DNA from 2 places in the Pseudomonas paeninsulae genome. Region 2 is predicted to be linked to the other one. Evidence: riboswitches for the same ligand, from Rfam matches in the RefSeq annotation. Region 2 holds a riboswitch; the other holds the start of a gene.
What was found. A riboswitch is a leader RNA that binds a small molecule or an ion and turns the genes downstream of it on or off. The one in region 2 is predicted to bind cobalamin.
Positions count from the first base shown of each region.

Region 1: linked by a shared signal. The riboswitch ahead of cobO (cob(I)yrinic acid a,c-diamide adenosyltransferase) and the one ahead of VCJ09_RS24560 (CbtB domain-containing protein) in region 2 are both predicted to bind cobalamin.

Region 1 is NZ_CP141799.1:3,104,859-3,109,919, forward strand. Features, by position in the region: gene cbiB (adenosylcobinamide-phosphate synthase CbiB) at 1-491, opposite strand, end outside; gene bluB (5,6-dimethylbenzimidazole synthase) at 520-1,179, opposite strand; gene VCJ09_RS14200 (cobyrinate a,c-diamide synthase) at 1,176-2,480, opposite strand; gene cobO (cob(I)yrinic acid a,c-diamide adenosyltransferase) at 2,587-3,198, opposite strand; cobalamin riboswitch at 3,400-3,639, opposite strand; gene VCJ09_RS14210 (O-methyltransferase) at 3,849-4,511, opposite strand; gene VCJ09_RS14215 (C40 family peptidase) at 4,644-5,061, opposite strand, start outside.
Region 2 is NZ_CP141799.1:5,320,486-5,325,546, reverse strand. Features, by position in the region: gene VCJ09_RS24580 (hypothetical protein) at 1-142, shown strand, start outside; gene cobM (precorrin-4 C(11)-methyltransferase) at 123-878, opposite strand; gene VCJ09_RS24570 (cobalamin biosynthesis protein) at 875-1,333, opposite strand; gene VCJ09_RS24565 (CbtA family protein) at 1,343-2,068, opposite strand; gene VCJ09_RS24560 (CbtB domain-containing protein) at 2,079-2,264, opposite strand; cobalamin riboswitch at 2,368-2,728, opposite strand; cobalamin riboswitch at 2,788-3,021, shown strand; gene cobW (cobalamin biosynthesis protein CobW) at 3,123-4,175, shown strand; gene cobN (cobaltochelatase subunit CobN) at 4,258-5,061, shown strand, end outside.

The DNA.
Region 1 (5,061 bases), 2.2 Mb from region 2:
ACCACGCCCGGCGCACCGGCGACGAGGAACCAGAACAGCGCGGCGAATACCGCATCCGCGCCGTTTTCCAGAACCGACTCGGTGCCGGCGCGCGCCACGCCCGAGGCATCCAGCTCGGCGGTGTTGCGGCTGACCATATAACCGACCCGCTCGCGCGCCAGTTGCAGATTGCCCAGGCGCAAGGCCTGGGCCACCGGCAGGGCATGTTCGCCCAGGCTCTTCAAGCCGAGGGCGGCATAGAGAGCAAGTATCTCCACCGCCCAACCGAATACCGGCACCTGCGCGAGCACCCCGACCAGCAGGGTCAAGGGCAGTACCGCCAGACACCAGGCGCTGACTCCATGACTGCGCCAGCCACCGCCGCCGACGTTGAAGCGCTGTTCGATGCGCTCAGCCATGCGCCCGAAGGCCACTAGCGGATGCCAGCCTTTCGGCTCGCCAAGGGCTGCATCCAGCGCCACTCCGGCCACGGCGCCAAGTACCAGGCTCAAGCCCATGCCTCGCTCGCTGGCAATACCGTCATCGTGTTCCCCATTGATCCTGAAACAGCAGTTCACTCAGTGGGCGCGGCTCTGCCCACCCCTGTTGCACCAGCATCGGCGCGTCGTAGAACGCCACCACCGGTCCCAGACAGAGCACCGCCAACGGCTTGCTGCCGGGCGGCATGCCCAGCAACTCGGCCAACGCCTGCGGCTCGAACAATGAAACCCAGCCCATGCCCAGGCCCTCCGCGCGGGCGGCGAGCCAGAGATTCTGAATCGCGCAGGCCAGCGAGGCCAGGTCCATCTCCGGCAGAGTGCGGCGGCCGAACACATGCCCCTCGCGCCCGTCCATCAGCGCCACTACCAGCAGTTCGGCGCAGTCGCGGATGCCCTCGACCTTGAGCCGCATGAATTCGCCGGAGCGCTCGCCCAGGGCCTCGGCGGTGCGTAGCCGCTCCTCGTCCACCAGACCATGGATCGCCTCGCGCAACGCTGGGCGGGTAATGCGAATAAAGCGCCAGGGTTGCATCAGGCCAACGCTGGGGGCCTGGTGCGCCGCCTCGAGCAAACGCGCGAGCAGTTCCGGCGCCACCTCGCCGCCGCTGAAGTGGCGCATATCGCGGCGTTCGGCGATCGCACGATAGACCGCCGCGCGCTCCTCCGGGCTGAAGGCATGCTGGTCACCGGATGCACTCATGGCTGCTCTCGCGGAAGAAACAGCGCCGCAGCGGCCAGCGGGTCGGACGGCAGGTAGAAGTGGATATAGGACGCCGTCAGCTGACCGATGCGATAGACCGGCTCGGCGGTGCGCCTGTAGTTCGGGCACTCGCCGCGGGTGATCGGGACCAGCGCGCTGGTCAACGCGGAGTAATGGAAACTGTGACCGCGCAGCCGGCCCTCGGGCAGTTCGGCGAACTGCAAGGCCATGGCCGTCATGCGCGGCTGCAGGGTCGCCTCGCCCGCCAACACACCGAGCATGCGGCCACTGGCGCCCTGCTTGTCGGTCAGTTTGTCGAGCAGATAGAGCATGCCGCCACACTCGGCATGGATTGGCTTGCCAGCGGCGTGATGGTCGCGAATCGCCTGGGCCATGGCCTGATTGGCCTCGAGCCGCGCCAGGTGCAACTCCGGGTAGCCACCGGGCAGGTAGAGGCTGTCGACCTCGGGCAGCGCCTGATCGGTCAGCGGCGAGAAGAAATGCAACTCGGCGCCCAGCTCACCCAGCAGATCCAGGTTGGCCTGGTAGAGAAAGGCGAAGGCGCTGTCGCGGGCCACGCCGATGCGCACGCCGTCGAGCAAGGCCGCAAGCTCACGCGGCGCGGGCGCGGCGAACTCGACCGCCGGCGGCAAGGCCACATCGGCGCTGGCGGCCAAGGCATCGGCGGCAGCATCCAGACGGGCATCCAGATCGGCCAACTCTGCGGCCTGCACCAAGCCTAGGTGGCGACTCGGCAATCCGACTTCGGCGCTGCGCGGCAGGGCGCCGTACCAGCGGATCGAAGCCGGCAGCGCGGCGTGCAATATCTCGCCATGGCGCGTACTACCGACCCGGTTGCCGAGTACCCCGGAAAACGGCAAGTCCGGCTGGAAGGTCGCCAGGCCATGGGCCATGGCGCCGAAGGTCTGGGCCATGGCCGAGCCGTCGATCACCGCCAATACCGGCACAGCAAAGTGTCGAGCCAGATCGGCCGCTGAAGGAGTGCCATCGAACAGCCCCATCACCCCCTCGATCAGGATCAGGTCGGCCTCGCCCGCGGCCTCCCAGAGCAGGCGCCGGCTCTCGGCCTCGCCGACCATCCACAGATCGAGCTGATACACAGGCGCACCGCTGGCGCGGGCGAGGATCATCGGGTCGAGAAAATCCGGCCCGCACTTGAACACCCGCACCCGCTTGCCCTGGCGCGTATGCAAGCGCGCCAGGGCGGCGGTGACCGTGGTCTTGCCCTGCCCCGAGGCGGGCGCGGCGATCAGCAGGGCCGGGCAGCTTCTAGCACTCATCGCGACCTCTCGTTAGCCAATGCGCTGCGCGCGAGGAAGCACCACGCAGGCAGTACCGGTGGCAAGTGGCGCTGACGACGCGCCCGGCGCATTAAGAGCGAGAACATCAGAACTCCACCCCTTTCTGCGCCTTCACACCCGATTTAAACGCATGCTTGACCAGGCTCATCTCGGTGACGGTGTCCGCCGCCTCGATCATGCCCGGCAAAGCGCCACGCCCGGTCACCACCACATGTTGCAGCAACGGCCGCGCCTCGATATCGGCAAGCACCGCTTCCAGCTCCAGATAGCCATATTTCAGGGCGATATTCAGCTCATCGAGCACCACCAGGCCAATGCCCGGATCGCTGAGCAACTGCGCGGCGACCGCCCAGGCTTCGCGGGCCTTGTCGATATCGCGCTGACGATCCTGGGTTTCCCAGGTGAAGCCCTCGCCCATCACGTGGTAGCTGACTTCATCGGGGAAACGCCGGAAGAAGGTCTCTTCCCCGGTGCTGGCCGCGCCCTTGATGAATTGCACCACACCGACCCTGAGGCCATGGCCGAGGGCGCGAGCGACCATGCCGAAGGCACTGCTGCTTTTGCCTTTGCCGTTGCCGCTGTGCACTAGCAGCAGGCCATATTGGTCCTGGGCCTGGGCGATTTTCTCGTCGATCAAGGCCTTCTTGCGGGCCATGCGCGTCTTGTGTCGCGCGTCGCGTTCTGCCGACTCGCTCATCGCTCACACTCCCACAGCCGTAACGGCATACAGGAACGGCTGCACAGCACAGCGGCTGTCATGGGGGGAAGGGGTTTGCTCATCTCGATTTAGCTCCGTCGCTCTCACCCGTGCGACCCAGGCGGGAAAAGACATACGGAGAGCGAGGACGCATGAACTGCAACAACCGCGCAGCCACACGCCAGACAACGCCCTCCGCGATGTCGTGGACTGCAGCAGGCCGGTCTCCGGGCTTGCGAGCGGCGCTCCGACTATGCAGAACACCTTCAAACGCGCCTTCCCATGCCAATGCACAGTGGCTCAATCAGCGTTTGTTTAAACTCGCCTACCGTTGCGGGGGCAGCGTCGAAATTGTTGGCGTGAACACGCACAACGTACCGACTTCCCTGTTTCACCCCGCGGACGCACAGCGTTGGGGGCACCTGTTGCAAGCCGCGCAGGTTAGTGGCACGCGGTCTTAGCGTCAATGGATAGGCGCAGTTCGGTAGCCGGGGCAATCCGGGGAAGCCATCAAGAGTGGATCGAACTTGGAGCCCAGGGTTAGCGCAGCGGGTCTAAGCTTTGCTCTCTACTACTCACTCCCGGGTTGCATCCGGCCTACGTATCGCAGGCCTTGCGCATGAAACATAAGAGCTGCGCAATCACAGCCTTCAGCGCTTGCGACACAGCGTCAAGCCGTCACCCAGCGGCAGCAGCGACAAGTCGATGCGCTGATCGTCTTTCAGGGCCAGGTTGAGCGCCTGAATGGCGCGGGTGTCGTCACTGCCTGGGGCCTGCTCCAGCACCCGACCGCTCCACAGGGTGTTGTCAAACAGGATCAGGCCGCCCTGGCGCACCAGCCGCAGGGCATGTTCCAGATAGGCCGGGTAGTTGGCTTTGTCCGCGTCGATGAAGATCAGGTCGAAGCTACCCGCCTGCCCGCCACGCTCAAGCGCGACCAAGGTCTCCAGGGCCGGTGCCAGGCGTTGTTCGATGCGTTCGCAGAGGCCGGCTTCGCGCCAGTAGCGCTCGGCGATGGCGTTGTAGTCGCCGGGGATATCGCAGCAGATCAACCGCCCCGCCTCCCCCATGGCCTGAGCCATGCAAAGGGCGCTGTAGCCGGTGAAGGTGCCGACCTCGACAATCCGCCTGGCGCCGGTCAGTTGCACCAGCAGCGCCATGAACTGGCCCTGCTCGGGCGCGATTTGCCAGTTGGCATTGGCCAGCTGCGCCGTCTCATCGCGCAGACGCTTGAGCAGCGACGTTTCGCGCAGGGAAACGTCGAGCAGATAGTGGTAAAGGCTGTCGTCAAGCGTGAGGGTACGGTTGGTCATATGACTCTCCTGAATTACTACGCGCAGGTCCAGATAAGAGATGCCATGTCGTCTACCCGGCAATCCGTAGACCCTATGTTCATGCGAAAGCCGCGAATTTCATCCGGGCTATGGGCTGGCCCTACGCCGTCGTCAGGGATTACCCGCCAGTTCGGGACTGAATACGCGCTTGGCATCCAGATAGGTGCGTTGCCAGTAGCTGTTGCTGAGGCTGTCCAGACGCACGGTGCCGCCGCTGGAAGGTGCATGCACGAAGCGGCCCTCACCGACATAGATACCAGCATGGCTGACCTGGCGCCCACCGCTGGTGGCAAAAAACACCAGGTCACCGCTTTTCAGCGCATTACGGCCTACGGCTGGCGCACGCATGCTGATCAACTCGCGGGTAGAACGCGGCAGGCTGACGCCAGCCGCGTCGCGATAGACGTAGCCGATCAGCCCGCTGCAATCAAAACCGCCCGCCGGGGTATTACCGCCATAACGATAGGGTGTGCCGACCAGTCCGAGGGCGCGAAACAAGACCTCTTCGGCACCACTGTCGATGCTGGCA
Region 2 (5,061 bases):
CGATTACCCGCGCTTTCTGCAGCAACTCTATGCCAGCGACCTGAACAGCCGTTTGCGTGAGTTGGGAGCCGAAGTGGCGATTGTGGATAACTACGCCAAGGTCGACTCCAGCCTGTATTGCCTCAGACGTCTTGCCCCCTGAACAGGTGACGATGCTCGGCGTGGTACAGCGCCGAGTCGGCAAAGTCCTGGGCATTGAGCACTCGTCCGACCAGGATCAGCGCGGTGCGGCGAAAGCCCTTGGCGCTGACCAGCGCTTCGATATCGGCGAGGGTGCCGCTGACCCAGTCCTGATCGGGCCAGCTGGCGCGATGGACCACGGCGGTCGGGCAGTCTGCGCCGTAATGCGGCAGCAACTCGGCGACGATTTTCCCCAGATGCACCACGCCCAGGTGAATGGCCATGGTCGCGCCGTGGCGGGCCAGATCATGCAGTTGCTCGCCGGCGGGCATATCCGACTTGCTGGCGTAGCGGGTGAGGATCAGGGTCTGGGAGACGTCGGGCAGGGTCAGTTCGCTTTCCAGTAGGGCCGCACAGGCGGCAGTGGCGGTCACCCCGGGGATGATCTGGAACGGAATAGCCAGCGCACGCAGGTGGCGGATCTGCTCGCCGATGGCGCCGTACAGCGAGGGATCGCCGGAATGCACGCGGGCGACGTCCTGACCTTGCTCGTGGGCCTGGCGAATCAGCCGGATGATTTCATCCAGATGCAGTTCGGCGGTGTTGACCAGCAACTCGGCGCTATGCCCATTGAGTACCGCGGTGGGCACCAGCGAGCCGGCATACAGGATCACCGGGCAGCTGCGCAGCAGGCGCTGGCCCTTGACGGTGATCAGCTCCGGGTCGCCGGGGCCGGCGCCGATAAAGTAGACGGTCATACAGTCTCCACAATGGGGGCGAAGGCGAAGGCGAAGGCGAGGGCGCAGGTGGCACTGGCCGAACGGATCTTGGCGCACAGCAGCTCGGCGCGCGCACCACTCAGGATTTCGGCCTGAGCCAGGGCGCAGGCTTCGGCCACTCCGGCGCTGCCGGTTACCTGCAGGCTCAGCGCGCTGGGTTGGCTCAGGCGGCTCTGGTAAGCGTCCAGTTGGCTGGCCGACAACCACGCCAGCGGCAGATGCAGCTGTTCAGCCAGCTGGCGTAGACCGGGTTCATCGCGCTTGTGCTCGCTGCTGGCCAGGCCACTCAGGTCGCCGGGTTGTAAGCCCTGCAACGCCAGTGCCTGTTCCAGCAGGTGCAGGAGTTGCTCGCGCGAGCAACCGCGCCGACAACCCAGGCCGGCGACGTAGATCAACCGGCGCTTGGCGGTCGTGCCCCCTGCTGGGCTGGCCACGGCAGCGGCTCAGGCGCTCTGCTGGGGGCGCGTGTAGAACCAGGCGGCGGCTAGGCCCAGGGCCGCCCAGAACAGCGCGTTGCTCAGCAGCGAAGCGAGTATGAATTCTTGCTCCAGGGCTGCTGGGGCCAGGCTCGCATGCACCTCAGGTTGCGGCGCGCCGATCAGATGGGGAATAGCCAGTACCAGCAAGCCGGCGATGCGCAGCGCCCAGTGCCGGCTAAATGCCAACAGGCCCAGGCCGACAGCGGTGGCCACAGCCGTGCCGATCCACCAGTACTGGCGCAGCAGCAACTCGGCGGCGGCGCTGCCCGGCAGTTCCGGTGGCAGGCCGGCGGCCGGCGCGAGGGAGAAGGTGGCAAAGCCGCCGAGGCCCCACAGCAGGCCCTGCCAGGTTTGGCCCGGCGCGCGCAGGGTGAACAGACCGGCGAGCACCAGGGCGAAACCGATGGCCACCACCAGGTTGCTCAAACCGGTGGCCAGGGTGCGTTGCCAGCCGTGTTCGGGAGACCAGGCTTCGGCGTTGTGGCTATGGCCGGCGGCAGCCTCGTGGCTATGGGCGGGGGTTGCAGCGGCATGACTATGCTCGTTCAGCACGTCTTGCGCCGGAGCGTTGTTTTCATAGCTTTCCGCCTGGAGAATCAGTGGGGTCACCCAAAAACTCTGCAACAGGGTCAGAAAAATGGCGGCAAGCAGGCCAGCGAAGCCTGCCGTCTGGGCGATACGCTTGAACATGGCAGCGGTCTCAGTGGCAGGGGAAGGCGGCGCTGTGGCGGGTATCGTGGGCAGCGTTGTGCAGCGCCTCGATAGGCGAGAAGCCGGCAACGAAGATCAGCGCGGCGCCGAGCAGGCAGCTACCGACGGCCAGCACAAGGCGTTGCGAAAGAGGGAGGGTGACGGCTACTGAAGAAGCGAGTGCGCTGCTGGACATGGTCTGACCTTCTGCTGTTGGGGAAAGCGATGCAGGAGGAACGCAGCAAGGACCCAGGCCTGAACAGGCTCGGGATTCCGGCGCGTACCCGCCCACCGCGGGTTGCCAAACAAGGTTTCAGGCCGGTCTCCGGGCTTACGCAGACTGTCGACTGGACAGTGGAGGGTCAGCCTTCCCAAGCCGTGCGGCTCAGTGGCTATAACGACCCTGAGAACCTATTCAAAGTCTGCTGCGCGTCGGCCCTGCTGCGTTAAAAACAGGCTCGGAATGCTCATTTACAATTCGTAAACTCCGCTTCCTCGCCTATTTTTGCCTTGCATGGCTCTAGCTCGCGAGACTTTGTACAGATTCTGACATGCGCTTACCGTTGCGGGGGCAGCGCCAGAATTGCCCGTAAGGGCGCACTGGCTTCCCGTTTCACCTCGCGCAGTAATGCGCGAGACACCTGAAACAGCTTTTTAGAACATCACGAAGCGGCCCTGCCCGTCAACTGCGGCGATTGACCTGCCTGCGGGCACTGCGTAGCCTTCACCCCCGTCGAGGTTCTTCGGTTTTGCCACCGAAGCTAAGAGGGAACAGGGTTTATGCCCTGGCTGCCCCCGCAACTGTAAACGACTCGTACCCTTGTGTTGGTCTGTCGCCTGAGCGCGACAGCCCGACAGCCACTGCGTCCGCGCGGGAAGGCGAAGGGAATGGCCGGCGAGTATTCGCCAGCCCGGTCGTGAGCCAGGAGACCTGCCTCGCAACGCTTTTGACAACCGGGCGGGGTGCTCCGGTGGTGCATGGCTGGCGCGTTGTATCGCCACGCCTGTTCCCCCTGCCCGCTGGTCTTTCTTTCGAAGCCACGCAGGGTCGCCCATGAAAACGCTCGCCAAACTTCCCGTCACCATCGTCACCGGCTTTCTCGGCGCCGGTAAGACCACCCTGCTCCGGCATATGCTCAGCCATGCAGAGGGGCGGCGTATCGCGGTGATCGTCAACGAGTTCGGCGAGCTGGGCATCGACGGCGAAATCCTCAAGCAGTGCTCGATCGGTTGCAGCGAAGAAGAAGCCAACGGCCGGGTCTACGAGCTGGCCAATGGCTGCCTGTGCTGCACCGTGCAGGAGGAGTTCTTCCCGGTGATGCGCGAGCTGGTGGCGCGGCGTGGTGACCTCGATCACATCCTCATCGAAACCTCTGGTCTGGCCCTGCCCAAGCCGTTGGTGCAAGCCTTCAACTGGCCGGAAATCCGCAACGCCTGCACCGTCGACGCGGTGATTACCGTGGTCGACAGCCCGGCGGTGGCCGCTGGCACCTTCGCCGCCTTCCCGGAACAGGTCGACCAGCAGCGCCAGCTCGACCCCAACCTCGACCATGAGTCGCCGTTGCACGAACTGTTCGCCGACCAACTGGCCAGCGCCGACCTGGTTATTCTCAACAAGGCCGACCTGCTCGACGCCGCGGCCCTGGCTGCGGTGCGTGCCGAAGTGGCCGAGGAGCTGCCGCCGGCGGTCAAGGTCATCGAAGCCCATGGTGGCGAGCTGCCGCTGGAAGTGCTGCTGGGCCTGAACTGCGAGACCGAGCTGCATATCGACGCACGCAAGACTCACCACGATCTGGAAGGGCATGAAGAGCACGATCACGACGAATTCGATTCGTTCCACGTGGAACTACCGGAGGCCGAGGAAGCGCATCTGCTGCAGACACTGAAAGCTGCGGTCGGCACTCACGGCATCCTGCGCATCAAGGGCTTCGCGGCGATTCCCGGCAAACCCATGCGCCTGCTGCTGCAAGGCGTCGGCCAGCGGTTCGACAAGCATTTCGACCGCGCCTGGCAGGCCGACGAGGCGCGAATCACCCGCTTGATCGTGATCGGCCAGCAGCTTGACCACGCCGTCATCGCAGCCGAGCTGCAAGCGGCGCTGGCCTGAGCAGAGTGTGGGAGGGGCTTTAGCCGCACGGGCCGCGGCTAACGCGGAGTGCCGCCCAGCACCTCCTACAAGAAGAGCGATCATGCATTTATTGCGCACCCAGCCCGGCAGCCAGCTGCCGGCCGACAGCATTGCCGACCTTGGCCAGACCCCGGCCGAGTTGGTGATTCTCTGCACCGGCGATTCGCACCTGTCGTTGCTGGCCGAGGTGGCGCGGCAGCTGCCGGCGGATTACCCGAGCCTGCGCCTGGCCAGTCCGGCGCAGCTGGGCAATCACGCCTCGGTAGATCTCTACGTCGAGCAGGTGTTGCAGCACGCCAAGGTGATCCTGATTTCCGTGCATGGCGGCGTCAGTTACTGGCGCTACGGTATCGAGCGTCTGGTCGAACTGGCCGAGCGCGGCGCCCAGGTGATCATGGTGCCCGGCGACGACAGCCCCGATCCCGAGCTGAGCGGCCTGGGCAACGTGCCGGCGGCCGACAGCGAACGGCTCTGGCAGTACCTGCGTCAGGGCGGCGCGCAGAACGCGCGGCAGCTGTTCAACTGCATCGCCAGCCGCTGGTTGCAGCGCGATTACCCTTGGCAGGCACCGTGCGCCTTGCCGCGTGTCAGCCTGTATCACCCGCAGCACGCCAACGCGACCCTGGCCGATTGGCACGCGCAGTGGCAGGCGGGCGCACCGGTGGCGGCGTTGCTGTTCTACCGCACCCAGGTACAGGCGGCGAATACCGGGTTTATCGAGGTGTTCTGCCAGCGCCTGCAGGCCCAGGGCCTGAATCCGTTACCGGTTGCCGTCGCCAGCCTCAAGGAAGCGGCCTGCCTGGCCCAGGTCGAGGACTGGCTGGATGAGGTCGACGCCAGCGTCATCATCAACACCACCGGCTTC